4 regions of the Exiguobacterium sp. s127 genome follow, and region 2 is predicted to be linked to each of the others. Evidence: riboswitches for the same ligand, from Rfam matches in the RefSeq annotation. Region 2 holds a riboswitch; each other region holds the start of a gene.
What was found. Region 2 has a riboswitch for S-adenosylmethionine ahead of KNP98_RS01440 (methionine ABC transporter ATP-binding protein). Riboswitches for the same ligand answer to the same signal wherever they lie in the genome.
Positions count from the first base shown of each region.

Region 1: linked by a shared signal. The riboswitch ahead of KNP98_RS06765 (Na+/H+ antiporter NhaC family protein) and the one ahead of KNP98_RS01440 (methionine ABC transporter ATP-binding protein) in region 2 are both predicted to bind S-adenosylmethionine.
Region 3: linked by a shared signal. The riboswitch ahead of KNP98_RS07440 (LLM class flavin-dependent oxidoreductase) and the one ahead of KNP98_RS01440 (methionine ABC transporter ATP-binding protein) in region 2 are both predicted to bind S-adenosylmethionine.
Region 4: linked by a shared signal. The riboswitch ahead of ribD (bifunctional diaminohydroxyphosphoribosylaminopyrimidine deaminase/5-amino-6-(5-phosphoribosylamino)uracil reductase RibD) and the one ahead of KNP98_RS01440 (methionine ABC transporter ATP-binding protein) in region 2 are both predicted to bind S-adenosylmethionine.

Region 1 covers NZ_JACSMO010000004.1:13,751-21,023, reverse strand. The annotation lists gene KNP98_RS06785 (alanine/glycine:cation symporter family protein) at 464-1,909, shown strand; gene KNP98_RS06780 (hypothetical protein) at 2,078-2,539, shown strand; gene KNP98_RS06775 (aldo/keto reductase) at 2,597-3,409, opposite strand; gene KNP98_RS06770 (hypothetical protein) at 3,568-3,768, shown strand; gene KNP98_RS06765 (Na+/H+ antiporter NhaC family protein) at 3,811-5,118, opposite strand; SAM riboswitch class I at 5,199-5,302, opposite strand; gene KNP98_RS06760 (metal ABC transporter solute-binding protein, Zn/Mn family) at 5,382-6,350, opposite strand; gene KNP98_RS06755 (alpha/beta hydrolase fold domain-containing protein) at 6,520-7,273, shown strand, end outside.
Region 2 covers NZ_JACSMO010000001.1:295,603-302,875, reverse strand. The annotation lists gene KNP98_RS01455 (MDR family MFS transporter) at 1-1,223, opposite strand, end outside; gene KNP98_RS01450 (MetQ/NlpA family ABC transporter substrate-binding protein) at 1,296-2,123, opposite strand; gene KNP98_RS01445 (methionine ABC transporter permease) at 2,156-2,821, opposite strand; gene KNP98_RS01440 (methionine ABC transporter ATP-binding protein) at 2,818-3,840, opposite strand; SAM riboswitch class I at 3,919-4,025, opposite strand; gene KNP98_RS01435 (bifunctional cystathionine gamma-lyase/homocysteine desulfhydrase) at 4,085-5,251, opposite strand; gene KNP98_RS01430 (PLP-dependent cysteine synthase family protein) at 5,244-6,167, opposite strand; gene KNP98_RS01425 (S-ribosylhomocysteine lyase) at 6,164-6,628, opposite strand; gene KNP98_RS01420 (class I SAM-dependent methyltransferase) at 6,632-7,270, opposite strand.
Region 3 covers NZ_JACSMO010000004.1:152,855-160,127, forward strand. The annotation lists gene KNP98_RS07415 (hypothetical protein) at 1-323, opposite strand, end outside; gene KNP98_RS07420 (prohibitin family protein) at 579-1,445, opposite strand; gene KNP98_RS07425 (ABC-F family ATP-binding cassette domain-containing protein) at 1,740-3,362, shown strand; gene KNP98_RS07430 (SRPBCC family protein) at 3,492-3,950, opposite strand; gene KNP98_RS07435 (ATP-grasp domain-containing protein) at 4,055-5,002, opposite strand; gene KNP98_RS07440 (LLM class flavin-dependent oxidoreductase) at 4,999-6,057, opposite strand; SAM riboswitch class I at 6,130-6,234, opposite strand; gene KNP98_RS07445 (DUF975 family protein) at 6,425-7,099, opposite strand; gene KNP98_RS07450 (DUF2325 domain-containing protein) at 7,167-7,273, opposite strand, start outside.
Region 4 covers NZ_JACSMO010000009.1:62,771-70,043, forward strand. The annotation lists gene KNP98_RS12010 (DedA family protein) at 1-624, opposite strand, end outside; gene KNP98_RS12015 (thymidine kinase) at 807-1,424, shown strand; gene KNP98_RS12020 (alpha/beta hydrolase) at 1,608-2,366, opposite strand; SAM riboswitch class I at 2,427-2,529, opposite strand; SAM riboswitch class I at 2,745-2,849, shown strand; FMN riboswitch at 3,002-3,146, shown strand; gene ribD (bifunctional diaminohydroxyphosphoribosylaminopyrimidine deaminase/5-amino-6-(5-phosphoribosylamino)uracil reductase RibD) at 3,305-4,363, shown strand; gene ribE (riboflavin synthase) at 4,348-4,974, shown strand; gene ribB (3,4-dihydroxy-2-butanone-4-phosphate synthase) at 4,974-6,158, shown strand; gene ribH (6,7-dimethyl-8-ribityllumazine synthase) at 6,160-6,621, shown strand; gene KNP98_RS12045 (putative bifunctional diguanylate cyclase/phosphodiesterase) at 6,899-7,273, shown strand, end outside.

The DNA.
Region 1 (7,273 bases), on a different contig from region 2:
TTTCCTTGGGCGGAAGGTAAGCCGCGGCAGCCCGCATTTCATGCGGTCATGCCGGGTCTTACCTCTTCCTGACGGAAACGCGAATCACGTTTCCTTTTCCCATAGGAGTTGAGGATAAACGTTTCCGTCCTCCGTTAATCGAAATGGCCGATGATTCCACTTCCACGGAATCATCGGCCATTTCGATGTAAATGCTTCTTTTTCACGATGGCTTAGTGTGTATTTGGGACACGCATGAAAAAGTCCTGATTCCGTTTAATTGGTAGCCGTCCCTCCTTTTGAGTGAGGCCGTTCTTTTTTTGTTCGTAAACAAAAAACCTCACATCTAATGTGAGGAAATGGATAGAAATGCCTCGTAATCAGAAGTTGACTGATACAACTGTATTTGATTTTTCAAAAAAACTTTCGTATTATAGAACACATGTGAAGAAATGTTACATAAGAGAGAAGTGGGGGAGCCTGTATGGAGAAACAACTGATGGATATCGTAACGAATATTAGTGATGTATTATGGTCGAGCGTCCTGATCATCTTACTTGTTGGCTTAGGCATTTATTTTACGATTCGCATGGGATTCGTCCAATTCCGGATGTTACCTGAAATGTTACGGTTACTGTTCCAGGGAACAGATAAAGGAAAGGATGGCGTCTCACCATTCCAAGCGTTCGCGATCAGTACGGCTGCACGTGTCGGGACCGGGAACATTGCCGGTGTTGCGACAGCCATCGCACTAGGTGGACCCGGTGCCGTCTTTTGGATGTGGCTGATTGCCTTGATCGGTTCAGCGTCAGCATTCGTCGAAAGTACACTTGCTCAAATTTATAAAGTCCGTGATGAGAAGGCATGGCGTGGGGGCCCTGCCTACTACATGGAAAAAGCGCTTGGCCAACGGTGGCTCGGAATCGTCTTCAGTATCTTGATTACAATCTCGTTCGGGTTTGTCTTTAACTCGGTTCAATCGAATACGATTTCATTGTCACTTCAAAGTCAGTATGGCATCGATAAGATGTGGATCACGATTGCACTCGTTTTATTAACATCACTCGTGATTTTCGGTGGAGTACGTAGTATTGCAACGGTCTCTGCATTCCTTGTTCCGATCATGGCGGGCGGATACATTTTAATCGCCCTCTTCATTATGATTACGAATCTTGAATTGTTGCCGAACGTCTTCGGCTTGATTTTCCAAGAGGGACTTTTAGAGTTCAAGACGCTTGCTGGCGGAGCAATTGGTGCTGCAGTTCTTAACGGAATTCGTCGTGGTCTGTTCTCGAATGAAGCCGGTATGGGTTCTGCTCCGAATGCTGCTGCGACGGCTGAAGTGTCACACCCCGTCAAGCAAGGTTTGATTCAATCATTCGGTGTATTTGTTGATACGTTACTCATTTGTTCGTCAACAGCGATGATCATCCTCGTTAGTGATGTCGCGACGAAAGACGCGAACGGAAAAGCAGTTGCCGGGATCGAACTCGCGCAAAACGCACTCTCGACTCAGGTCGGAGTGTTTGCGACGACGTTCATGGCACTTGCGATCTTCTTGTTCGCATTTAGTTCAATCATCGGAAACTATTATTACGGTGAATCGAACATCAGCTTCATTAATGACAATAAAACACTGATGATGGCTTACCGTGTCATCGTACTCGGGATGATTGTCTTCGGTTCAGTCGTACAGACGGCAGGTCTTGTCTGGGCGCTTGCTGATATTTTCATGGGCTTGATGGCAGTCGTCAACTTGTATGCGATTTTCCGCTTATCTAAAATCGCGAAACTCGCACTTGATGATTACCTCGAACAACGAAAATCCGGAAAAGATCCGCGCTTTTATGCGAATTCGATTCCGAACTTACCAGGTAAAGAATCTCTTGAGGCGTGGGAAACGGACGAATCAAAAGAAAAAGCGATTTAATCAAAAAGAACCGGCATTTTGCTGGTTCTTTTTGCATGTAGACAACGTGCTATCAGAAGGTGAGAGCGTTTTTTTTCGTTGCTTTTTAGTACGCAGATTCTAAAAAAATTACTAAAGCATCGAAAAAATGGGAATAGCTATTAAAGAAACGAAGAAAGGAGAGGGAGGATGGAAAACGTACATTACGTTCGTGTCGCGGATGCCGTTTGGGATTCGTTTGGTGACGACCCGCATATCATCATGGACTGGATTCTTTTTATCCATGAGACGCAGCCGGATTATGAACAGCTATTTGCTCTGGAAGACACGGCAGCCCTCTATCACTTGATGAATCAAATCGATATCTATATCGATCAAGAGACCCATTACAACTTAGGTCGAGCGATTGTCGGTGAAGAGTTGATTGTCAACGAAACACAAGCAGCAATTGTCGGGATTCTCCCTCTTCCGTTAATCATCATCTCAGCAGAAGTCATGCGAAATTTTGATCGTCGGTCACTTGAGACGATTTATGATGAAGCGGGGCAACATGGAGAATTCGACGACGTGTGGGAACAGTTTGCTGATTTACGCGCATACTTCAGCAAGGCTGAAACGACAGAAGAGACGATTCTTATTTATTACGCTTAAAAAAAGACTGCTACGGGATAGGTCCCGTCAGCAGTCTTTCGTGTATCGGTCAGTGGATTAAAAGTCAATTTCGTCAGGGTCCGGTCCGAGGCGGACTTCTGTCGCGAGACGATCGATTTGTTCGAGGTCGTCTGCATCGAGTTGGAAATCAAACACATCGAAGTTTTCAGCAATCCGTTCTGGTGTGACTGATTTCGGAAGCGCAACGATTCCGTTATCGAGGTGCCAACGTAGAACGACTTGTGATGGGCTCTTACCATGTTTTTCAGCAATCTCTTTGAAATCATTGATTTCAAGGAACTTACCTTGCATGAGTGGGCTCCATGCTTCGACTTGAATGCTGTGATCTTGCAAGTACTCATGCAATTCATGCTGTGGAAGTTGTGGATGAAGCTCGACTTGGTTGATCATCGGCGTCATGAGTCCTTCTTCAGCAAGTGTATCGAGATGATGTTCTTTAAAGTTCGATACACCAATCGCCTTGATTTTACCTGCTTCGTAAAGCTCGACCATGGCTTTCCATGCTTCGACATAACCTTCGACCGGCCAGTGAATGAGATAAAGATCGAGATAATCGGTTTCTAGTCGCTCAAGTGACTCAGCGAAAGCCTCTTTCGTCCGTCCGGCACGAATGTCATCGTTCCAAACTTTAGACGTCAAGAAGAGTTCTTCACGTTTCACGCCGCTTTCTTTGATTCCTTTTGCGACACCACGTTCGTTTTTGTAGACGGCAGCCGTATCGATATGACGGTAACCGACGCGAAGTGCTTCTGCGACGGCAGCCGGTGCTTCCGTCTCTTCATCGACTTGCCAGACACCGAACCCGATCTGTGGAATCGTGATACCATTTGAAAGTTTTGCGTATTGCATGTATATACTCCTCCTTCAATGAAACTAGAATATGGATTTGCCTGTTCAGTTTAGCATGAACTTAGCGGAACATCTGTTTTGATGCTCATAAGCAGGGAATATAGAATGGGAAAGAGAAGAAAGTCTACTGATGCATAAACGAAGAGAGGTGTAATATCATGGTGAAATCGATTAAAAAAGTACCAAAAGGAGTTTGGACAAGCATTGCAGCACTATTAGGTGCTCAAGCCACGTTCCTCTTCCTTGGTGCCCGCAAGACAGGACGCAATCCGTGGGTATGGGGGGGAGCAGGACTCGTTCAATTTCCGCTTCCGGCGATTGCCTATTTCATTTTGAATCGTCAAGAAAAACAGAAATAAAGTGAACCCCCGTCGCAGACGAAGCGACGGGGGTTGTTTGTTTTACGACATGTTGTTTTTCTGTGCGGCATCACTCTTCCGGCGTGGGAAGCCGAAGAAGATTGCCAGTGATCCACAAACGAACAGTAAAAATGGATAGAACAAATAAGGAATCAGTTCGGGTGACGCCGTTTTCGTCAATTCAGCGGCAATCAAAAGTTGCGCTCCGTACGGGATGATTCCTTGAACACCACAGGAAAAGAGGTCGAGGATACTGGCTGACTTCTTCCGGTCGATGTCATACGTATCCGCGATTTCAGCAGCGAGCGGACCGGCGACAAGAATCGAAATCGTATTATTTGCTGTTGCGAGATTCGTTGCACTGACGAGGGCAGCCATACTGAACTCAGCTCCCCGGCGTTTCGAAATCTTTCGTGTCAGCGTTTCTTTGAGATAAGCAATTCCACCGTTATAGGTGATCAGGCTGACGAGTCCACCCATCAGCAACGTCAAGATTGAGATTTCTGCCATCCCCATCAATCCGTCAGACATCGCGAGGACAAATCCACTTACTCCGAAACTACCGTCGATCATTCCGATGATGCCTGTCAATAACGTCCCGCCGAGTAAGACGAGAATGACGTTGACACCAAAGAGTGCGAGCGCGATGACGGAAAGATACGGAATCAGCTTATAAAATTCAAATGCTTTCGCTTCGACGACATCTCCGGAACCTGACACGAAAGCGAGTAAGATGACAGTGATGACGGCAGCAGGCAAGACGATTAAAAAGTTCGTTCTGAATTTATCACGCATGTTCGTTTTTTGTGTCCGGACAGCGGCGATTGTCGTATCTGAGATAAACGATAAGTTATCACCGAACATTGCTCCACCGACGACGGCAGCAGCGGCGAGTGCGACATTGACACCCGTCGCGTCATGAATCCCGAGTGCGATCGGTGCAAGGGCAGCGATTGTGCCGGTCGAAGTTCCCATCGCCATCGAGATGAAAGCGGCAATGATGAACAATCCACTCATTAAAAGAGACTGGGGTAGGAAACTGAGTGCAGCGTTGACGGTCGCATCAATGGCTCCGATTGCATTCGCTGTTCCAGAAAATGTGCCAGCGAGTAAAAAGATGAAGACCATGATCATGATGTCCGGATTTCCGGCACCGCGGGCAATCCGCTCGACGGTCTGGTTGATGTCTCCCTTAGATGTCGCAGCAGCAAAAATCAAGGCGATTAAAGCTGCAATCAAGATGGGGAATTTGTAAAAGTCGTTATAGAAGATTCCTGCACCGATGAATAATACAAGGAAAACGAACAAGGGGAACAACGCCCATTTGTTCGGCGTAACCGTTTCGTTCATGTGAATCACTCCATTTCTTCAGCATACAAAAAAAGACCCCTTCGCAAGAAAGAAGGAGGTCTTTACTGAAAAAGACGCTCTTCTTATCTCTCAAGCCATAGCTTGCTGGATTTGGCACAGTACGAATCAATCGTCCGCTGCCGAAACATCATTGGGCCAGTCCCTCCGTTTCTCGCGATAAAAAGAAGTCATTTAGTTGTTTAGTCGTTGTTTAAAACACGTTTATTACCCTAACGTATCTTTTAATGCTTGTCAACTGTACCTTACTGCAGTGCTTGTTTGAGCGTCGTCACGTTTTCGTTCATCAAATCAAAGTACGATTGATCTTGTTGATCTTTTGCGACGGACTCGAGGTTATGAATCGTAATCGATTCGGCACCGATTTCTTTTTGGATGACACGGGCGACCTTTGGCGACACCGTCTCTTCGAAGGCGATATAGTTTAAGTCATGCATCTCTGCTTCCTTGACGATGGCAGCCAGCTGTTTTTGGGACGGTTCGTCAGACGGTGAAATACCGGCAATCGGCAGTTGCGTGAAACCGTAACGTTCCGCCAAGTACCCGTATGCGGCATGCGTGACGAGAAGCTCCTTTTTCGAACCGGAGTCAACAGCTTTTTGTAAATTTTGGTCGAGTTCATCTGCTTGTTTGTTAAAGAGTGCGAGGTTTTTATCAAACGTTTCCTTCCGGTCAGGTGCTTCCTTTGCTAACGCGGTCGTAATCGAGTCAGCCATTTTCTTGGCGTTGTTCGGGTCGAGCCAAACATGCGGATCGTATTGTCCATGATCGTGCGACTCTTCTTCAGCCTCGTGATCATCATGGTCATCGTGTGCGTCTTCTTCGTGCGTATGAAGCGAAGCGGAAGCTTCGAGTAAGTCGATATTTTTACTTGTCTCGACAAAACGAATGGAATTACCGGCTAAACTTTCCTTAATCTTTTCAGAGTACGGCTCAAGGGTTGTGCCGGTAAGTAAAAATAGATCGCCTTTCGCAATCGTCGTCAGTTGCTTCGGAGTCGGCTCATACGAATGCGGGTCGGCGCCAGGGGGAACGATTAATTCGACCTGGACGTCCTTTCCGCCGATTTCTTTGGCGATGGCTGCCGTGGCGAACGTCGACGTATAAATTTGCAATTTACCGTCTTCGTCTGAATTTGAAGTCGATGAGCCGCATGCGGCGAGCAGACTGGCAGTTACTGTCGCGATGGTTAACGCTGGAATGATTTTTTTCATATATGAACCCTCCAAGATAATTAAAACGTAATTGTTCCGATTTGGACTTTCTAACTATATCCGACGGAAATTAAAGCGTCAAGTCGGAATGTTGTGAAGTTCTAGTTCAAAATAAATCGGGTAAGAGAAGAGTAGAAGTGAAATCGGAATGAGCCTTGGAGGTGATGAGGTGAAACGTGAAACAGCATGGTTGATGGGTGGCGCCGCTATTTTGACGACGGCTGCTGCTGGTGCGAGTATTTGGAATAATTATGGAGCCTTACTCAGATGGACGGAGCCGGTCTTGCCGCTTACCGAAAAGCAATTAGCACCACGAAATCTTTTATACAAGACGGTCAATCAGCAGGACTTGACGTTAGATATCTATTATCCGCCGGGAGAAGGGCCGTTTCCGGTCGCGATTTATGCTCATGGCGGCGCATTCGTTCGTGGAAACCGTGATGATGTGTTTAGTTTTGCTCCAATCATCGACCGGTTTTTAGAACTCGGGATTGCCGTTTGCAGCATCGACTATCGTTTATTTGAGGATGGCAGCTACTTTCCGGACAACCTGGAAGATGTTCGAGATGCCTTATGTTTTTTAAATCAACAAGCGGATGAATTACGCATCGCGCGCGGTCGCATGCTTTTATGGGGTGATTCAGCAGGTGGAGCCCTAATGTTGACGACGGCGCTTGCCCCGACTGAATTTATCGGCGAACAGGCGGAGGCGCATCTTCCTTTAATCAGTGGAGTCATCGCCTTGTATCCGCCGACGAATTTTCTGTTGTTTAAATTCATTCAAACCTGGATTGCCCATATCAAGTTTTATGGGGGTGGACGTGAAGAATGGCGACAGTTGATGATGCGTGTCTCCCCGGCGACACATTTAAGTTCCGACTCGCTGCCGATCATGTTGCTGCACGGAAAAAAGGATCCGATTG
Region 2 (7,273 bases):
AGTGATACGACTTCTTTCTCTTCTTCCACCTTCGTTCGTCTGTGAACCCGCTGTGACAGTAAGAGCAGTGGGATTCCGAGTAATGTCAAGAGGGCTAAGCAACCAAAAATCGGCAACGGACGATCGGCGCCAAAATAAAAAAGTAATTGTCCGCCGATGACCGGTCCGATTGACTGACCAATCGATGTTAAGCCCATCGCTCCGAAATAACTGCCCCGTAATTCCGGTTTCGCAAAACTATCGGTCAAGATATCCGTCATCGTGAACATCATCACTTCCCCGCACGTGAAGATGAACATCGCACCGATCATCAACCAGACCGTTCCGGCATTCCCCATGACGAATAAACCGAACGCGACGGTCGCAATCCCGACCGTAATCGAGACGAGCGGCGACGTCTTCATCCCGAACTTCATGATCGGGTACTGGACGATTAATACGGTCACGGCATTAATCGTGATCAATAAAGCAAACAAACTAGTCCCACCGGACAGTAACGTCGTCGTCGTCAAAAATTGCGGCAACGTCGAGTTGAACTGACTGTAGCCGAGAATCCCGAAAATGATACCGGCGAGGGCAAACGTGAAAGCGACGTCCGTTTTCAACAGTTGAACCGTTGCGCCGAACGAAACTTTTTTCCCGCCGTGACTCTCTGTGATCGGATACCGCTGAAACAGGATGAAAATCGCAATCCCGTACGCGAGATAAACAAAGGCTGTTATATAGAAGGTAATCGCTGTATTGCCGGCACTGAGCAATAACGCAATCCCCGGCCCGATCGCAGCCGCGACATTGATCATGGCATAACGGATGTTGAAGACGAACAGTCGATTTTTTTCATCCGTCGTGTCACTGATCAGGGCACGGGCGGATGGTTCAAAAATGGAGCGAAACACGCCGTTCAAGGCACTCAAGGTAAAGAACGCCCAAAACGTCTCGACCTGTGCCAAGGCGATGAAGACGAAAACGAAGCCGAGTGTTCCGGTCAGCATCATCGTCCGACGCCCGTAACGGTCAGACAAGGTCCCGCCGATGAAACTCATGACAAGACTCGAGACGGCTGAAATACTGAGGACCCAGCCGACATCGACCGGGCTGAACTTCAGCACCGTCGATAAATAAATCGCAAAGAATGGCATCGTGATGAACGTCCCGAGCCGTGAGAAAAATGTTCCGAGCAGGACGCCGATCGTCAGCGGATGTAACTGTCGTAAACGGTGCACCTAGAATCCCCCTTCAACTAAAAAAATAATGCATCCTTCCATTATATAGGAAGAATGCATCATTCGAGTGAATTATTTGCTGACCGGAACGACGGCCCCTTTATATTCTTTCGTAATCCAATCCTGTGTCTTTTTCTCGTGTAAGATATCGAGCAATGCCGTCACACGCTCGTCTTTTTCATCACCTTCACGCGTGACGATGATGTTGACGTATGGTGAAGACTCATCTTCAAGGGCAATTGTGTCTTCTAACGGGTTCAAACCGTTATCAATCGCGTAGTTCGTGTTGATGAGGACAGCATCGCCTTCATTGTTTTTATACGCTTGCGGCAAGAGTGACGCTTCGATATTCGTTTTGAACTCAATGTTTTTCGGGTTTTCCGCGATATCACTAAGCTGAGCATCTGTCGTCTTACCGTCTTTCAACTTAATTAAGCCTTCGTTTTGGAGGAACGTCAAGACACGTCCACGCTCCGCGACGTTTGAGCTCGTCAAGATCGTTGCACCTTTCGGTAACTCGTCAAGCGACTTATATTTTTTTGAGTAAACACCGAGCGGTTCAACGTGGACGCCGCCTGCATTTTCAAATTTATAAGACTTGTTCTCTTTTTCCTGTTGCTCAAGGTACGGAACGTGTTGGAAATAGTTTGCATCGATTTCTTTTTCAGCGAGTGCCTTGTTCGGCAACACATAATCTTGGAACTTTTTGATTTCGAGTTTGTAGCCTTTTGCTTCATACTCTTTTTGAACGTGCTCTAGGATTTCAGCATGGGGAACGTTTGAAGCACCGATGACAAGTGTCTTCGCGTCGTCTCCTGACGACTCTTCCCCACATGCTGCAAGACTGACTGCTAAGACGGATACTGCTGCTGTACCGACGAATTTTTTCCAAAGTTTCATGAATAATTCCTCCCAAGTTAACTAAAATAGTATTATCGTTTATCGATTGCTTTTACGAGCAGGTCACCAATAATTTGAATGATGAAGACGATGACGAGAATCAACAATGTCGCGATGGCGATGACATCGTTTTGAGAACGCTGGAAACCTTCGATATATGCCATGTCCCCGAGTCCGCCTCCTCCGACTACTCCGGCCATTGCCGTGTAACCGACGAGCGCGACAAGCGTGACGGTGATACCGGAGACGATTGCCGGAAGAGCTTCCGGGATCAACACTTTATAAATGATTTGGAACTTCGTCGCCCCCATCGATTCCGCTGCTTCGATGACACCTTTGTCGACTTCACGCAGTGCCAGTTCGACCATCCGCCCGTAAAACGGTGCCGCCCCAAGAATCAGTGCCGGAAGTGCCGCTGTTGGTCCTAAGAACGATCCGACGATGATGAGCGTCACTGGAATCAATAAAATCAACAATATAATAAACGGAATCGAACGGAAGATGTTGACTAAAAAGCTGAGCACGGAATACAGTGCCCGATTCTTAAACAATAAGTCTTCATTCGTCGCATACAACAACAGACCAATGATTAAACCGAGTATGAAAGTCGCTAGACCCGCGACGGCTGTCATATAAACGGTACTGCCAGTCGCCGTCCAGACCATTTCCCAATCGATGTCGTTAAAGAATGTCGTCATCGGTGATCCACCTCCACTTCCACGTCACTCGCTTGGAGTTTCGCGATGACCGCTTGTGTTTCATGTGCCGCACCAATCAGTTGGATGAACAACGTTCCGAGTGCACCGTCTTGCGTCTGTCCGACATTCCCGCCGATGATATTAAATAATAAGGTCGAATCTTTCATGACTTCTGCGAGGATCGGACTTTCTGCTGTCGAACCGACGAATGTCAGCTGGACGATTTTCCCTGTCGGATAGCGCTCACGGAGTTTCGCGAACGTCAACTCGTTTTCTGTAGATGACGTCAGTTGTTTGACGAATTCTTTTGTCATCGCTTGTTTCGGATGCCGGAAGACTTCTGAAACAGGACCCTGTTCGACGATTTTTCCGGCCTCCATGACGGCGACCCGGTGACAGATTTTTTGAATGACGTGCATCTCGTGTGTGATCAAGACGATCGTCAGTTTTAGTTTTTTATTGATGTCGACGAGTAACTCTAAGATCGAGTCCGTCGTTTTCGGATCAAGGGCGCTTGTCGCCTCGTCACATAATAAGACGTCCGGGTTTGATGCCAGTGCGCGGGCAATCCCGACGCGTTGTTTTTGTCCACCGGATAGTTGTGACGGATAAGCGCCTTCGCGACCGTCGAGTCCAACGAGTTGAATCAGCTCGGCGACCCGTTCTTTCCGGCGTGCTTTCGGATATCCGCCGAGTTCGAGCGGGAACATAATGTTTTCTTCAACCGTTCGTGACCAAAGCAAGTTGAAGTGCTGAAAGACCATCGAGACATTTTTCCGGACGCCGCGTAATTCTTTCGGTCGTAACGTCGTCATCTCGACACCGTCAATTTGAATCGAACCACTTGTCGGTGCTTCTAACATGTTCAGCAGGCGAATCAACGTTGACTTCCCTGCACCGGAATAACCAATTATTCCGAAAATTTCGCCGCGCTCAATCGTGAGATCGACGTTTGCGACAGCTTCGACTTCGCCGCGCTTCGAGCGATAAATTTTTCCTACATCCTGTAAACGAATCACTACTGTCCCTCCTAAACATAAAAAAAGTGCGCACGTTTTAGAGCAAACGCGCGCACTTTCAGTACACAAAACCATTTGCTCTCATCTTGCAGACGTTCGTCTGCTGGAATTAGCACCACTTCGGAAATAAATTCCGCGGTTGCCGGGTTTCATCGGGCCAGTCCCTCCACCACTCTTGATAAGAGTTATCGGTATTTAGTTGTTTTTAATATATTTTGAATATTAGCAGGGGTTATTTTGCTTGTCAAACAGTTTTTTCAGAAACTTTTTCGAGCAAACTGAAAGCATGCGTTAAATCTTCTTTCAAATCCTCTGCATCTTCAAGTCCGACCGAGATTCGGACGAGACCATCCGTGATGCCGAGTTCTGCCCGACGTTCTGCCGGAATCGACGCATGTGTCATCCGTGCCGGAACGGAAATCAAACTTTCGACCGCCCCTAAGCTTTCAGCAAGCGTGAAGAAGTGTGACGCTTCCACAAGTTTCTCTGCATTTGCAGCTGAACCGACATCAAAGCTGATCATCCCGCCGAAACCAGTCGCTTGTTTTTGCTGGATCGCATGACCGGGATGCGATGCGAGCCCCGGGTAGAAGATATTCGAGACGACGTCTTGCGCTTGCAGGAAGCTGACAAGTTCATGTGCTGTCTCTTCGATCGCTTCCATCCGGATACCGAGCGTCCGCAGACCACGGACAAGCAGGAAGCTGTCTTGCGGTCCGAGAATTCCACCCGTCGAGTTTTGGATGAAGTGAAGTTCTTCGCCGAGCGTATCATCGTTGACGACGACAAGCCCTGCGACGACGTCCGAGTGTCCGCCGATGTATTTCGTTGCACTATGCAGCACGATATCTGCCCCAAGCGCGATTGGTTGTTGCAAGTATGGTGTCGCGAACGTGTTGTCGACGACGAGCTTCAAGTCGTGACGACGCGTGATGGCTGCGATCGCTTCGATGTCCGTCACTTTTAATAACGGGTTCGTCGGTGTCTCGACGTAGAGCATCTTCGTGTTGTCCTGAATCGCCGCTTCCGTCGCGCTGAGATCCGTCGTATCGACGAATGTCACTTCGATGTTGAACTTCGGTAGGACACGTTGCATCAAGCGGAACGTTCCGCCGTAGACGTCGTCCGTCATGACGATGTGGTCGCCAGACTGAAGCAGATTGAAGACAGCATGGATCGCCGCCATTCCTGATCCGAACGCGAATCCACGGACGCCTCCTTCAAGATCAGCAATCAATCGTTCGATGCTCGTCCGCGTCGGGTTTGCTGTGCGCGAGTACTCATACCCGTCTTTTAATTGACCGATTTTTTCTTGCTTATATGTGCTCGTTTGATAGATTGGCGGTGTAACGGCACCCGTTGCCTTGTCTACACCCGTTCCTCCGTGAATCAACGCTGTTTTTTTACGCATGTGTCTCGTCCACCTTTTCAAAGATTTGTTGGCTCAAATACCGTTCTGCACTGTCTGCGAAGACGGTGACAATCGTACTTCCCGGATGGCGCTGGGCGATATCGAGCGCCGCGGCGAGTGCCGCTCCTGCTGAACTGCCGACGAGTAACCCTTCACGTGCCGCCAGTTCATGGACCTTCGTAAAAGCATCCGAATCAGAAATCGTATGAATTTCATCAACTAAATCACGAGAAACGAGACTCGGCCATTTGGCTGTCCCGATTCCTTCTGTTTTATGCGGTCCGGCTGGCCCTCCGTTGAGGACGGAGCCTTCCGGTTCGACGATTGCCCCTTTTGTCCCGAAGCGTTCTTTTAAGAAAGCCGTCGTTCCGGCAAACGTTCCACCTGATCCGCATCCGGCGACGAACCAGTCGATGTGACTAAGTTCCGCCACAAGCTCGGGACCAAGTGTCCGCTGATAGGTGACCGAATTTTCTTCGTTTTCGAATTGGAGTGGCACATAACTGTTCGGAATCGTTTGTCCGAGTTCCTTTGCCTTATCGATTGCGCCTTGCATATCGAGTTCAGTCGGCGTGTTGACGACAGTCGCGCCGAGTGCCCGCATCAACGTCTGTTTCTCTTGACTGAACTTTTCCGGGACGACACAAATGACTTGTAAGTCATATTTTTTAGCGGCGAGCGCCAAACCGATGCCGGTGTTGCCGGCAGTCGGTTCGATGATCGTTCCGCCTGGAGTCACGTAACCCTGTTCGATTGCGGCATCAACGAGTTGGATACCGAGGCGGTCTTTGACGCTGCCCCCAGGGTTCATCCATTCGAGCTTCGCCAAAATCCGCGTACCAGCAGGCAAATCGAATGAAGTAATCTCGTACAGTGGCGTATTTCCGACGAGGTCGCGGACTGACTTCGCGATCATCCGAAGACGATGTCCCATTCGTCGCGACCGGCAAGCATTTTCTCGGCATAGTGCTTCGCTCCTTTAAGGTCGTGTGCGCTCGCAAACCCACATTGTGTTTCGTTTTGTGCCGGAATCACTTCAGCCGCTAAGACGTCGTTCAGTGTCTTCTCGACCAGTTCACTCATTTTTTCGACTGAGTCAAAGTTCATCATCGCCATGTAGAAACCAGTTTGGCAGCCCATTGGCGAAACATCGATGACATCGTCCGAATAGTTGCGGATATTTTCAGCAAGTAAATGTTCGAGTGTGTGCATCGCACGCATCGGCATTTGCTCGACGTTCGGTTGTGTGAAACGAATATCATATTTGACGACTTGGTCGACTTTACCTTCTTTATAGCCTGCTACACGAATATATGGTGCTTTGACTTTTGTATGGTCCAAGTTAAAGCTTTCTACGTTCATTTTTTTGATTGTCATGATTTATTCCCCCATTTTCTCGGCTTCTACGAGCCAGACGAAGTGATTGTATTGTGTGAATGTCACGTCAAATCCGCGTGACGTAAAAATCTGTTCCATCACTGGAATCAGTGGATAAAATTCGCGTTCTAAATCTTCTGCAAGATTATCGAACCCTTGATTTCTGGCTTCCTCAATCGTTTCTAGACGTGCTGTCTCAGAAACGAACATCGTATCGGCATAGACGATCTTTCCGTCTGCCGGTAAAATCGCTGCCATCAAATCGACGGCCTGTCCTTTTTCTTCATCCGTCAAATGATGAAACGCGTAAGTCGAGACAAAACTTTTGGCCTCTGCTGCTTCAAACGATAAGAAATGACCATCTTGAACAGCCAGCGTCGGAATTTTATTGATTAAGATGTCGCGCATTTCCGGACTTGGTTCAATCGCCAGTACCTGCTCATGACGCGCAAGCAAACGTTGCGTCAAGTTGCCTGTTCCTGCGCCAAATTCGGCAACGGGTGACATCGCTTTTTCAGCGACCGTCTCTAATATTTCGTCATAACGGCGAAAGACTTCTTTGTACTCCGGATCTTGCCCCGTTACTGTGTCGTCGTAAGATGACGCCCACTCTGTAAATACATCCATGAAACGTACTGTCATGCC
Region 3 (7,273 bases), on a different contig from region 2:
GCAGGCTCTGCGTGATCAAGTTCGTCGTTTTCTGGTGGCACGACCGCTTGATCCTCACCTTTTGCCCTATCGTCTTCTTCCTTTTTTGCTTCTTCGTTGGATTCATTTTCTGCTTCATTCAAGGTGTTTTCACAATAATCGACTACATCGATTGCATTTTGGTCAGGTGGCGGTTGTGCTTCGAGAATGCTTACACATTCTTTTAACGTCGGATTACCTTTAATCGTAATCGAAGTTGCATTCGCTAAAGCGTGTGTGCCTGACAAGAAAATAATAAGCACTAATATTGTTGGGATAGATTGGATTGGAGATTTTTTTATCAACCACTACCTCCCCCTCCTAACGACCGATTACGATTAACTCATTCACGACTTACTTCAACAATTACCTTATAAACACTAAAATAAACCAATTATTTTACAATTTAAAAGATGTATCTTTCTTATTTTTTTCCTGAAATATGTTTATATGCTTGATATAACTCATTTATTCTCTCGTATCACTTTATCAAAATTATAATTTACTGTTTAAAATCTTCAAAAAAATACACCTTCCCATCGGAAGGTGTATTCCATTACTTATTCCTTCTCTGTTTCCTGATCCGGAAGCGGCAACTGCACCATGCTGCCCGATCCACTCACAAGTGGTGACTTTCCGTCCCACTTCTTGACAGCTTCATATTGAATCATTTCGGCAGTCAACGTTTTTTGAAGTTCCTTCTGTGCTTTCGCCAAACCTTGCGCTTCAATCAAACGCGCATCTGCTTCCCCTTGTGCCTCGACACGAAGTCGTTCTGCTTCAGCTTTGGCAATCGCGAGATCCGTTTTCTTCTTATCTAGCTCTTGTGAGGCTTTAACACGAGAATCGATGGCTTCTTGTGTTTTTTCATCTGGTTTCGGAGCACCGAGTGCAACGTCCTCAATGATGAAACCGATTTTTTTAACGTCTTCTGCAAATTGCGTTTGGATGCTCGTCGAAACATTTCCTGACTCTTCACCGAACAATTCGAGTACCGTTACTTTCGAAATTTGCTCTCGTGACGCATCATATAAACGTTGTTTCAAATAGCCATCTGCGATTTCATCGATATCGATCGGTCCGAACTTATTGAATACTTTCGTGACTTGATCGGGAGAGACTGCAAAACTGTACGTAAAGTCGACAACAATGTTCTTCCCGTCTTTTGTCGCGAGTGTCATATTGTCGAGCGACTTCGTTTGTGTCCGAATCGGATACTCCGTCACACGTGTGATCGGTGAAACGACGTGCCACCCTTGCGAAAGTGTTTCGTCCTGGACACCGCTTGACGGTTTGTAGACGACACCGACTTGCCCCGGTTCAATCTGTTCGACGATGAACGGTGTCATGGCAAGGAGTGCAACGACGATGACACCGGCGATGATCATCGCTGGGTTAATTCTTTTCTTTGGTTTGATTTCTCTCATTATGAGTCCCCTTTGTCAATTTTGTCTTGGATATATTTATACAGTTCGATTCCTAACAAGGCGATGAGTGCGAAAAACAGTAAGGTAAACAATGTTGCCATGATTTCTCATCCCTCCTTCATCCTGCCTCTTTAACTTATACGGTTGATTTCAGAAAATGTTTCATGACCATGGTTGCTTATTTTTAGAATCTGTCTTAACATGTAAAGAACTTTGTCCTTGAAACGAGCCGTATCATTTTGTGGTACACTCGTAACAGCACATCACACACTAGAAACGAGGGTTCATCTCTATATGATTACAGTACAAAACGTCGGCCTCCGCTTTGCGGACCGCAAATTATTCGAAGACGTCAACATCAAGTTCACACCAGGTAACTGTTACGGTCTGATTGGTGCGAACGGCGCCGGTAAATCGACTTTCCTCAAAATTCTTGCAGGAGACATCGAAGCACAACAAGGCGATGTCATCATCACACCGGGTGAGCGTCTTGGCGTACTCCGTCAGAACCATTATGAATATGAAGAGTTCCAAGTCATCGAAACCGTCATGATGGGACACAAACGTCTGTATGAAGTCATGAAAGAAAAAGATGCAATTTATATGAAAGAAAACTTCTCGGATGAAGACGGCATGCGTGCCGCTGAACTCGAAGGAGAATTCGCAGAAATGAATGGTTGGGAAGCTGAGTCTGAAGCTGCGATGCTCCTTCAAGGTCTCGGAATCAAAGAAAGCCTGCACACAAAAACAATGGCTGAATTAACAGGTGGAGAAAAAGTTAAAGTCTTGCTCGCGCAAGCGTTGTTCGGTAAGCCGGATATTCTGTTACTCGATGAGCCGACCAATGGTCTTGATTTGAAAGCCGTCAAATGGCTCGAAGAATTCCTGATCGGGTTTGAGAACACGGTCATCGTTATTTCCCACGACCGTCACTTCCTCAACAACGTCTGTACGCACATGGCCGATCTCGACTACGGGAAAATTCAACTCTATATCGGGAACTATGATTTCTGGTATGAGTCAAGCCAACTCGCTTCACGGATGGCTGGCGACCAAAACAAGAAAAAAGAAGAAAAAATTAAAGAACTTCAAGCCTTCATCGCGCGTTTCAGCTCGAATGCTTCAAAAGCGAAACAAGCGACGTCACGGAAGAAGTTGCTCGATAAAATCACACTTGACGACATCCGTCCGTCATCACGCCGCTATCCGTTCGTCGGTTTCTCACCGGAACGTGAAATCGGAAACGATTTGTTGACGGTTGAAGGTCTCTCGAAGACAATCGATGGCGTCAAAGTCCTCGACAACGTCCGTTTCTCATTAAATAAAACAGACAAAGTGGCATTCATCAGCCAAAGCGATATCGCCATCACAACACTGTTTAAAATTTTAATGGGTGAAATGGAAGCAGACAGCGGGACATTCAAATGGGGTGTTACGACGTCACAATCGTATTTGCCAAAAGACAACTCGGAGTTCTTCGAAGGGTCTGACAAAACGATTCTCGATTGGTTGCGCCAATACTCACCAGCTGATGAAAGTGACACATTCCTCCGTGGTTTCCTCGGTCGGATGCTCTTCTCCGGAGAAGAAGTCATGAAAAAAGCGTCAGTCCTCTCTGGGGGAGAAAAAGTCCGTTGTATGTTATCGAAAGCGATGCTCAGTGGTTCAAACGTCCTCGTCCTTGACGATCCGACGAATCACTTAGACCTCGAATCAATCACAGCACTCAACGATGGCTTGATTGCTTACAAAGGTGCGATGCTCTTCAGCTCGCATGACCATCAGTTCGTCGAAACAATTGCGAACCGCATCATCGAACTCACACCAAACGGAATCGTCGATAAAGAAACGACGTACGATGAGTACCTCAACAACGATTCAATCCAACAACAATTGACTGCGTTATACGCACATTGATTTGTCTACTGTCCTCGTTAATCGGGGGCAGTTTTTTGTAAATACGTTTATATTTTTTTGTTAAGTATCATCTTCCTTACTTAAAAAGGTACACCTATTCTCGCAGTAATCGAGAGTAAGCGTACCTTTTTATTCTTGGATTTGCTTCACTTCTTTTTCGAGCCGCTCGAGAAATCCTTTGACGATTTTCTCGTTTTCACGTTCTCCGCCTAACGATAAGAGACTGCGACCGACGAAGTTGACGCCTTCATTTTTCCCCGTGTAAATCAAACGGCAGCTCGTCGCATCAATTCGCTTCAGCGCAAACGACATCTCAAGGCGAAACATCTTCGCTAACGTAAAACCAATCGTATTTTGTTTATAGTCCGGTTCATTCGTATAAGCGAGATCGGTCACGATGTAGGTTTCAAGACGATTCCCTTGCATGTAGGTTTGCCGGTACGTCGATCCGACGACGCCCGGCTTACGTTCAATCACCTCATGCTGGACGACACCCGGAATGAGTCGTTGCAGTCGATCGTGATCAAACAGATGCCACGCCTGTTCGATTGGAATCGCAAGTACTTTTTCTTCACGCCACGTCACCATGACACCACCTCCTTTTAGTTTAAAAATACCCTGATGTCCGTCGTTCTAACGCTCGACTCCGGCACAATCAGGGTATTTTTCTTACTTCAAGTGGTTTTTGATGTTCACTTCACGGTTTGACGTTCTAACGCATGACCAAGGAATGTTGCGAGTTCCAGCATCCCGAACTTCCCAGCTGCCGCTTCAGCGTCCGAATTGTAATTCGTATTCGTATTGACGTCGTACGTATAAATCGTCCCGTCTGCATCCTTGATGAACTCAATCCCGGCGACCGCGATTTTATTTTCTTGCAGGAACGCTTCATACTGGGCGATGATCGGGTCATCGAACCCGTCGACAATTTGGAATTTCATCGGTGTCTCTGCCGCCTCTTCTCCGACCGGGCAGAACAAATCATCGATGACACAAACATCCGCGGGGCAGAGCTCGAATCCTTCCGACGTATCGACACGGACCGCATAGACGAACTTACCACCGACGAATTCACAACGCGTAATGTAGGGTTCAGGTGCTTGAATGTACTCTTGAATCAACGTGATGCCGTCGACCGGCTCATCGAATGTCGGTCCGTCAAGATACGTCTCGAGTGCTTCAATCGAGTGGAACAATTGAACGCCGAGTCCTTTACCGGCACGATTGTGTTTCGTGATGAACGACGATACTCCGATGTTTTGAGCGGCTTGGACGATTTGATCACGTCCGACGGCTGCCGTCGTTTTCGGAACACGGATACCTGCTTTTCGTAAGGCGGTGTATTGGTTGACCTTACTGACCTCGAGTCGTAACGCACGGGTTCCGTTGAAAACGGTCCGGTCATGTTCTTCGAGCCAAGCGAGGAACCCTTCCGTCAATTCTGGTGCATAGCGGTGCCCGCGCGTATGGGACGAGGCACTCATCCGGCTGTAAAAAACGCCTTCCGGTGGTGTTTCATCGAGTGGGACGACCCCTTCGTTGAGGTGCCACTGTTCATACGGTAAGTTGAGTTCCTCGAGTCGCTTGATTAAATGATCCGTCCATTCCTGATTTTCGTGTAAGATATGAATTTTCGTCATTTTAGTTGACCTACCTTTCGTTTCGCTTCGACGCGTGGCATGACCTCGCGGGCAAAGCGTTCCATTTCTTCGAGTTGCGGAGAAAATTGAAGCAAGAGCAATGTCACGCCGACTGCTTCAAATTCAAGAATCCGTTCTGCGATTTGATCCGGCGTCCCAATCAAGTTCGGACGCAGTCCCCGGTTTGAGACCGAATAGTCATTTCGTTTGACCTGTTGTTCGAGTTGCGATTTACTGACGAAGTCGTCATACCCGGCATATCCGGCACCGTCTTCTTTAACGTTCGTAATCCGGTGCCATTCTTCGAGCGCCGCTTCTTCCGTCTCGCGACAGATGATGTAGGCCGCCAGTCCGAAACTCGCAAGCGGCTGCTTCCCGGTCGCCGCGCGGCGGGTTTTCATATCCGTAATTTTCGTCGCGACTTCATCGACCGTTCCTCCATGCATGACATAGGCATCACAGTGATTGACGATCGTCTGTTTCCCCGTCTCACTCTCACCACCAGCGTAGAGCTTGATTCCGGGACGCTGAACGGGTTTCGGGTGAAGCTCTGCCCGTTCCAGCTGATAGTACGCCCCATCAAAACTATAGGGTGATGCGTCCGCCCATAATCCTTTCATGACCGTCACGAATTCTTCCGTCCGGGCATATCGTTCGTCATGGGCTGTAAAAATCCCATTGTATTGACGGGCTTCTTCCTCCCACCAGGCCGAGACGACGTTGAGCGTAAAACGTCCGTTACTCAACTGATCGAGGTTCGCCGCCATTTTTGCTGTCGTCGCCGGATTATGAAAACCGGGCCGGACGGCTGTCATGATTTCCAACCGTTCCGTTGTCGCCGCAATCGCCGCTGCCGTCGTCCACGCCTCAAGACTCGGTTCGGCTATTCCTTTAATGTCGTTTAAGTTCAATTCTGCAATCAATGTCGTAGAAAAGCCAATCCGTTCTGCCGTCTGTGCGACTTGTTTCGCATAATCGAATGTCGCTGGCATTTGTTCCTCCTCGACGTTTCGTAACCAACCCCCGAAGATTGGTAACCAAAATCCGTATTCCATCCCCTGTGCCCCCTTTTTGCATAAAAAATCGCTCTTTTCGTTTAGAAAAGAGCGACGAATATCTACTGTCGGCTCTTATCTTCAAAGGAATAAATTCCTCTTGGAAGTAGCACCTTCCGCTCATGCGGGGTTGCTGAAGTGTCGTCGGGCCAGTCCCTCGACTTCTCGTGATAAGAATAATTGAAATTAGCGTACATCTTTTAGCAGAGTAAAGCAACCTTTAAACCTTCTTTTCCTATCGGAATTAAAAAACATTTGGAAAATCACTCTGTTTCTTGATACTTCTTTGTCTAGAAGCTAAAAACAGGAATTGCACATCGGTTTAAGATGGCAATCCCTGCTTTGTATGGTGCTGTTCAAAATCAATTCATTCTGGTGATACGAACGGTGAGTCATTGTGATTTGCATCCATCATGGCTGTCCGGTGACCAGTCGTCGAAACTTCTTCCCCACGCACGCGATCGTAGAACTTCGCGATTGTGACGCTGAAGTACGGGCCAATCCAGAGGAAACCGATTCCGATCGTAACAATTCCGAGCAAGAACCAACCGATGAACGAAAGGACGAGGAAAAACGCCTCTTTTTTGTGTCCATCCATCATTTGGCGTGAACGTGTAATGGCATCAAGGATGCCAATCGATGGTTCGTCCCGAATGATGTAATACGTCAACATGTAAGAGAATGACTTAATGATTCCTGGAATGATGAAAAGTAAGAACCATAGCCCTAAGAAAAAGGTTTGGACGATTGACACTCCAATGGCTTTCAAGAACATTTTGTACGGCTCAAACAAATCGGCGACTTTCGTCTGCTCGTCTCGGGCGACAGATAGGGCGAGCCATGACCATCCCATTGCAACCGGTAAGGTCAACACCGTCAAGAGCATACCAATCAAGTCGATAAATTGGAAATCCTCTTCGGGTGAGGACGCAAATCCGTTCGGAACGCCTTGAATGATTAAGAACAACAACATCATTAATGCCATGAAGCCCCATCGTCCCTGCAACGACTCGCGCGCTGCTAATTTTAATTGTTTTGACATCGAAAGATCCTCCTCAAAAATAAGTGCTACCTTTCTTTACGGTTTATTTTTGAGGAGGTTTCACTTTTTAACGCTCGTCTTTTAGTAAACGTTGGACCATTGCTTTTTCAAGTTGTTGCTGGCACGCCGTATACAAAGAGCGTCGTCCATCGAGTCGTTCAATCGCAAACGGAA
Region 4 (7,273 bases), on a different contig from region 2:
ACTGAACTGGGCGCGATAGGTCAGGTAAGTCTTCAACACGAACGATGAGCCGATTGCGCCGGCAATGCCGGTGATATACGGGAGCAAGTCAGGATTTGTCGCGAATTGTTCGAAGAGACGACTGAAGGAAAAATGTCGGCCGAGGAAAAAACCTGCGCCGAGAAAGACACTAATCCAAATCAAAGCCCCGGTATACGCATAGACGGCGAAAACCCGAAACGGCATCTTCGAAACACCGGCAAAAAAAGCGGACAGTTGGCGAAGGCCAGGTATGTAGTAACCGATAATCAAGACCGACTTGCCGTAACGAAGAAAGCCGGCTTCTGCCGTGACAATGTGTTTTTCAGAAATGCGAAACTTCGGTCCGATTCGATGAAGCAACGGCATTCCGAGTTTCAGACCAAGCAGGTAGCTGATCGTCATCCCGATACAGCTTCCGGCGTAAGCGGCGAGAATCGTTCCGATTAAGGGTAAATTGCCTTGATGCATCCAAAAACCGGACATGATCAGTAACGTTTCATCCGGAACAGGAAGCCCGATGATCCCCCCGGCTAGAAGGATCGCAAGTCCGAATGAACCATATTGATGAAGCACTTCATGTAATATGTGATGGATCGGGAACACCTTCCTTCATAAATTCTTCTTCTATAGTGTACAGGAAATGAGGACTGGTTAAAACGACAAGGTGGGGAATCATGGGAATGAACGGATGGATTTTTGATTTCGAGAAGTCAACTCTTTTCCTTATATTCGATTCGGGCTATACTCGTTAAAGTGACTAATTTTAGAGGACGGTGTCTGCAATGATGCATGTAATAAATCAGTATGGTTGGATTGAAGTGATTTGCGGAAGTATGTTCTCTGGTAAGTCGGAAGAATTGATTCGACGCGTTCGCCGGGCTCAGTACGGGAAGTTGCCGGTCCAAGTATTTAAACCGGCAATCGACGACCGTTATCATGAAGAACATGTCGTCTCGCACGTCGGCAACTCTGTCATCGCGGTACCGATGGCGACGAGCCGTGACGTGTACGCGGCAGTCGCACAAGAGACACAAGTGGTCGCGATTGACGAAGTTCAGTTCTTTGATGATGAAATCGTCGATGTCATCGAGGCCCTCGCGCAGGACGGAAAACGTGTCATCTGTGCCGGACTCGATCAAGACTTCCGGGCGGAACCATTCGGTAAGATGCCGGAACTTCTCGCACGGGCAGAGTTCGTCACGAAACTGCAGGCGATCTGCCTGTCGTGCGGTGACCCGGCATCGCGGACGCAACGTTTAATCGACGGTCGACCTGCCAACTACAATGATCCAATCATTTTAGTCGGCGCGTCAGAGTCGTATGAGCCGCGTTGCCGCCACTGCCATGAAGTGCCGGGGAAATCGCAAGCCCTGCAACAATGGAAGAAACAGCAACAGAACTGATGAAGTAAACGAAGGACTGATTCATCAGTCAGGACCGCATCAATCAAATGGCCGATACTCCCATCGTTTCAAGGGAGCATCGGCCATTTTTTTTGCGCATTCATATTGTTCTGGACGGCTTAGTCGATGCTTGAAACACGCATCGAAACAGTCTTCATCCCTTGCTTTTGCGCAGGAAAGACATCAACCGGTGTGGGTCAAACGACTATATTGGTGTACAAAGTGTGTTGCCTCGCGGACAATCGTTTCTTGATCATAATCGAGGGTCGCGACATGATAGGAGTCAAGCAGGCAATAGCTCCGTTTGTCCGTCGAACCGATGACTTGATAAAGGTAATCCGAACTTTCAGGCGGGACGACATGGTCTTCGGCAGAATATAAAATAAGTGTTGGAATCTCGATGGCTGGTAAGAGTGGACGTGTCTGGTCAATCAAGGTCAAAAGTTCCGATGCGCAGACGACAGGGACCTGGTCATAGATGATTTCAAACGCTTCACGTTTAATGTCTGGGGTACTTTCTTTTAAGTAGCGTGGACAGTCTTCAAAAGATAATGCTTCATAGGCAGGAATCGCTAACGCTGCATTGATCGTAATCAATCCGTCAGCAGGTAATCCTTCCGCGACGAGTGCAAGGGCAAGTGTCGCACCCATCGATTGTCCGGCGATGAAAATGGACGAACAATGATTGGTTAAGACGTCGAACCCTTGGCGGAGGCTTTGTTTCCAATCTTCAGCAGTCGACGCTTCGAAATCACGGATGCTCGTCCCGTGTCCGTCGAGACGCGGGGCATACACGGTAAACCCTTGAGCGGCAAACTGCTCTCCGACAGTACGGACGCTTTGAGGGGTTGCGTTAAAACCGTGAGACAGTAAAATACCGATTGGACCTCGTTCAATCAAAAAAGCTTCTGCGCCAAACAGGACGAGTGATGATGAATTCATAAAGGGTTCCTCCTTCTATTAAAAAACTCGTAGTGCTTTAGGCGCACTACGAGATTCTCGTAAGTATCATCCAAAGCATCGGCTTTGCTGGTCGGAGCACCTTGCATGTTGCAGGTTGCCGTGGGTTCGTAGAGCCAGATCTCTCGCCCACTCTTGATATATCGTATAGGAATTGTCGGAATAATCATTGTGAAGAGGATAGCATTGATTGAAATACGTTGTCAAGAAGTCAAAAAGAAGTCGAAATTGATAAACTGGGTAATTTGGTTTAATTTTGAAAATATGGTTGACTTGAGAAAGGAATCCCCGTAGTGTAAGCATTAGATTCACGACATAAGAACGACTTGAAACATCACACATATGAACTTCATACCGTAGCACTTATCGAGAGAGGTGGAGGGACTGGCCCTACGAAACCTCGGCAACAGACTTCTTACGTCGTACTGTGCCAATTCCGTCAGACGTTTGTCTGAAAGATGAGCGGAGCGGATTCTGCCTTAGTGCAGATGGAAGGATCCTTTTCTTTTAAGAGAAGGGTCCTTTTTTTGATGTTTTCCTAAAAAAAGAGAATGAAATACAATTCATTTTGTATTTTAGAATGACCTGTGCTAGTCTTGAGCTGTATAACTCAATAACCAGTTCTTCGGGGTAGGGTGAAAATCCCAACCGGCGGTGATGCGATTGATAAATCGATGAGCCCGCGACCTGCAGTGTACGCACTGTGGCTGACTTGGTGAGACTCCAGGGCCGACGGTAAAGTCCGGATGGGAGAAGGACGAAACAATGCGCTTGCTGCCATTTTCTGAAAAAATGTTTTCAGGGAAAGGTCTGTTTCTGTATGTGTAAAAACAGAAACGCGAGACGCTTATTTCGTCAATCCTTCAATCACGACGCCCCTTTTACAGGAGGCGTCTTTTTTATTGAAAGGAGCGGAAAAAATGGAAACATTAATGGAAACATTCATGAGTTATGCGATGCAACTAGCACACATGTTAAACGGTCAAACGAGCCCGAATCCGAGTGTCGGCTGCGTCATCGTCAAACAGGGGCGGATTGTTGGTTTTGGGGCCCACCGTTATGCGGGAGGACCCCATGCCGAAGTCGAAGCGCTCCTCATGGCAGGTGAAGCAGCACGCGGAGCCGATCTCTACGTGACACTCGAACCGTGCAATCATCACGGCAAAACACCGCCGTGTACGGAAGCAATCCTCGAAGCAGGAATCAATCGTGTTTTTATCGCGACAGAGGACCGCCACGCGCTCGTCGCAGGAAGCGGTATCACACGTCTCCGTCAGGCGGGGATTGACGTCGAAGTCGGTCTACTAAAAGACGAGGCAGTGGCACTGTATGAACCATTTTGGACGGCGATTGAACGAAAACGTCCGCATGTCACAGTGAAAGTCGCCCAAACGATGAACGGGACGATTGCGACGGGTGAACAACGCTTTATCACTTCGGAAGCGGCACGTGCTGACGGACGGCAGTTACGCGGGATACACGACGCGATTCTCGTCGGAAGCGACACGGTGATCATCGATGACCCGGCACTGACGTTGCGCAGTTCGACCGGCATCGAACCGGTCCGTGTCATTGTCGATCGCCGCGGGCGCCTGACTGAAACATTCCAAGTCTTAAACGATGGCTTGAATCCGACGTACTGGCTGACGGAACAGCCACGAACAAGCGAACGGGCGAACGTGACGGTTTTCGTCGGGACGTATGCGACACCGGACCAAATCCTCGAACTTTTATATGAACAAGGTATTCGCAGTCTGTTGATTGAAGGTGGTCCCACGATTCAATCCGCATTTTTAGAAGCGGATCTCGTGGATACGATCGAACTCTATCAGGCACCGTCCCTCTTCTGTGGGACCAAGTCTCTGACGACGGAACAGGACATCGAAGACCGTTTTGATTTAGTGAAAATGAACCAAATCGGACAGGACGTCCATCTCCAGTATGTACGAAAGGAGAGGATGACATGTTTACCGGATTGATTGAAGAACTCGGCACAATAAAACGGAAAGTCCCCCGTCCGAACGGGCTGGCGCTCGAAATTGAAGCGACAGCAGTGCTTGACGGAACAAAGATTGGCGACAGCATTGCCGTTGATGGGATTTGTTTGACGGTGACGGCGATGACGAAGAGCGGATTCACGGCCGATGCCGTCCATGAGACGATCCGAGCGACGTCGCTTCAGACGTTACGGGTCGGGACAGCCGTTCAGCTCGAACGCGCGATGCCGGCGAATGGACGGTTCGGTGGTCACTTCGTCAGCGGGCATATCGACGGAACGGCTCGGTTTCTCAGCCGGCGACCGGACGGTGAAGCGATGGAATACCGTTTTGAGGCAGGCGACTGGAGCAAGTACTGTATTCCGAAAGGATCGATTGCAATCAATGGGACGAGCCTGACGCTGCAACATGTCGGAAACGATGCGGTGACGATTTCATTGATTCCCCATTCACGCCAAGTCACGACGTTCGATCGCTTGCAGACGGGTGCCCTCGTCAATATCGAATGTGACTTGATGGCGAAACATCTCTATCACTTTACGCAGAAGGATGCGAAGACGGACTGGTCGGCATTTTTAGGAGGCGAAGCATGATGAACGGATTTGATTCGATTGAAGAAGCAGTGGATGACTTAAAACGCGGACGACCGATTATCGTCTGTGACGATGAAAACCGTGAGAACGAAGGGGATCTCGTGTTACTTGCGGAACATGCGACACCCGAGATGATTAACTTCATGATCACTTACGGCAAAGGACTCGTCTGTGTCCCGGTCAGTCCGGATATCGCAACACGACTCGAGCTCCGGCCGATGACAGATGTCAACACGGATCCGCACGGAACGGCTTTTACGATCAGTATTGATCATGAAGATGCGAAAACCGGCATCAGTGCAGCGGAACGGGCAATGACGATTCAGCGGATGTTGACGGATGGTCCAAAGCAGTTCAAGCGTCCCGGACACATCTTTCCGTTGATCGCAAACGAAGGCGGCGTCCGCGTCCGGCGTGGTCATACGGAAGCAGGGATTGATTTGGCACGGCTCGCGGGAAGCGCCGAAGCGGCCGTCATCTGTGAAATCATTTTAGACGACGGGACGATGGCACGGGTTGATGATTTAGTGACGTATAAAGCAGAACATGATTTAAAAATGATTACGATCGATGCTCTCATCCGCTATCTCGAGCGCTCTGTCCGCCGTGAAGCGGAAGTCTTGTTACCGACGACGCACGGGGCGTTTCGGATGCTTGGTTATACGACACCTGACGCCAAGGAACATGTCACGGTGCTATCAGGTGAAGCAGAAGACGGGATGCTCGTCCGCGTTCATTCCGAATGTCTGACGGGTGACGTCTTCGGATCAAAACGGTGTGACTGCGGTCCGCAACTCGACGCGGCGCTCGACCGGATTGAACAGGAAGGCGGCGCTGTCCTCTACTTGCGGCAAGAAGGGCGGGGGATTGGTCTGATGGCGAAGCTGAAAGCCTATGAGCTCCAAGAACAAGGACTTGATACGGTCGAGGCGAACCATGCGCTCGGATTTGCAGCCGACTTACGCGACTACGCCGTCGCAGCAGCGATGCTTCAGGACCTCGGTGTCACGAAAATCCGTTTGATGACGAATAACCCGGATAAACAGCAAGCGCTCGAAACGTACGGCATCACTGTGCTTGAGCGGGTTCCGCATGAAGTACCGGCAAGTTTAGAAAACCACCAGTATCTCAAAACCAAACAGACGAAGCTCGGGCATCTGCTCGATCTCGAAGGAGGAAAATAAGATGGTATACGAAGGATTTTTAACGGGCGAAGGACTCCGGGTTGCGATCGTCGCGGCACGGTTCAATGAATTGATCACTTCTAAATTAGTCGGAGGAGCAAACGATGCCTTCCGTCGTCACGGTGTCGAAGCGGATAGCGTCGATACGGCGTGGGTGCCGGGCGCATTCGAGATTCCGCTCGTCGCGGAGAAACTGGCGAAAAGCGGTAAGTATGATGCCATCATCACACTCGGTGCCGTCATCCGCGGTGCGACGTCGCATTACGATTATGTCTGCAATGAAGTCGCGAAAGGTGTTGCCGGTGCGTCGCGTGAGACGGGTGTTCCGATCATCTTCGGTGTATTGACGACGGACTCGATTGAACAAGCGGTCGAACGGGCCGGCACGAAAGCAGGGAACAAAGGGTATGAGTCGGCGGTCTCTGCCATCGAGATGGCGAACTTGTTACGCAGCTTTCAGTAATGTTTCTCTATCGGATGTAAAACGGGGACGGACGTAAAGGTCAATTCGCCACCTGTTAAATCGTTCAAAAGGAATCACTCGTTTCACGCGACTCCTGCAGGAAAGCGCGTGAAATGAGCGATTCCTTTTTGAGGTCGCGCCCCTCTTACATGCGATAGAAATTTTTTTGGTTTTTATCAATAATTCATGGTCACGGATACACGGGATGGTATAACCACCGTATAATAATAAAAGTACGGAAAACTTAGAGGTTTGGAAGAAAGGGGGGCGAATGAACATGAAGCGGATTCATTACGTATACGGCGTTCTTTTATTTAGTTTGAGCTATTATAGTTGGATCTGGTTTTATGCCGATCGACCGGAACTGGCATCGTGGGGAAATAACATTTTTTCTATCATAGGCTGTATAGCTGCAACATTATTCTTACTGCACACATATCGAACGAATGGCCGGGACCAAGGCCGGTTTTTTCTCTATCTTGCTTTCGGAACAGGAAGTTATCTGATTGCGGAACTGATTTGGATGTCTTATGAAAATATCCAACAGGTTGCCGTTCCTTTTCCCGGTCTGCCGGACCCTTTTTATATGTTGCAATCGTTCTTTTTCTTTATGGCATTTCTTCATTTGATTCGAAAATACGTGACGAAACAT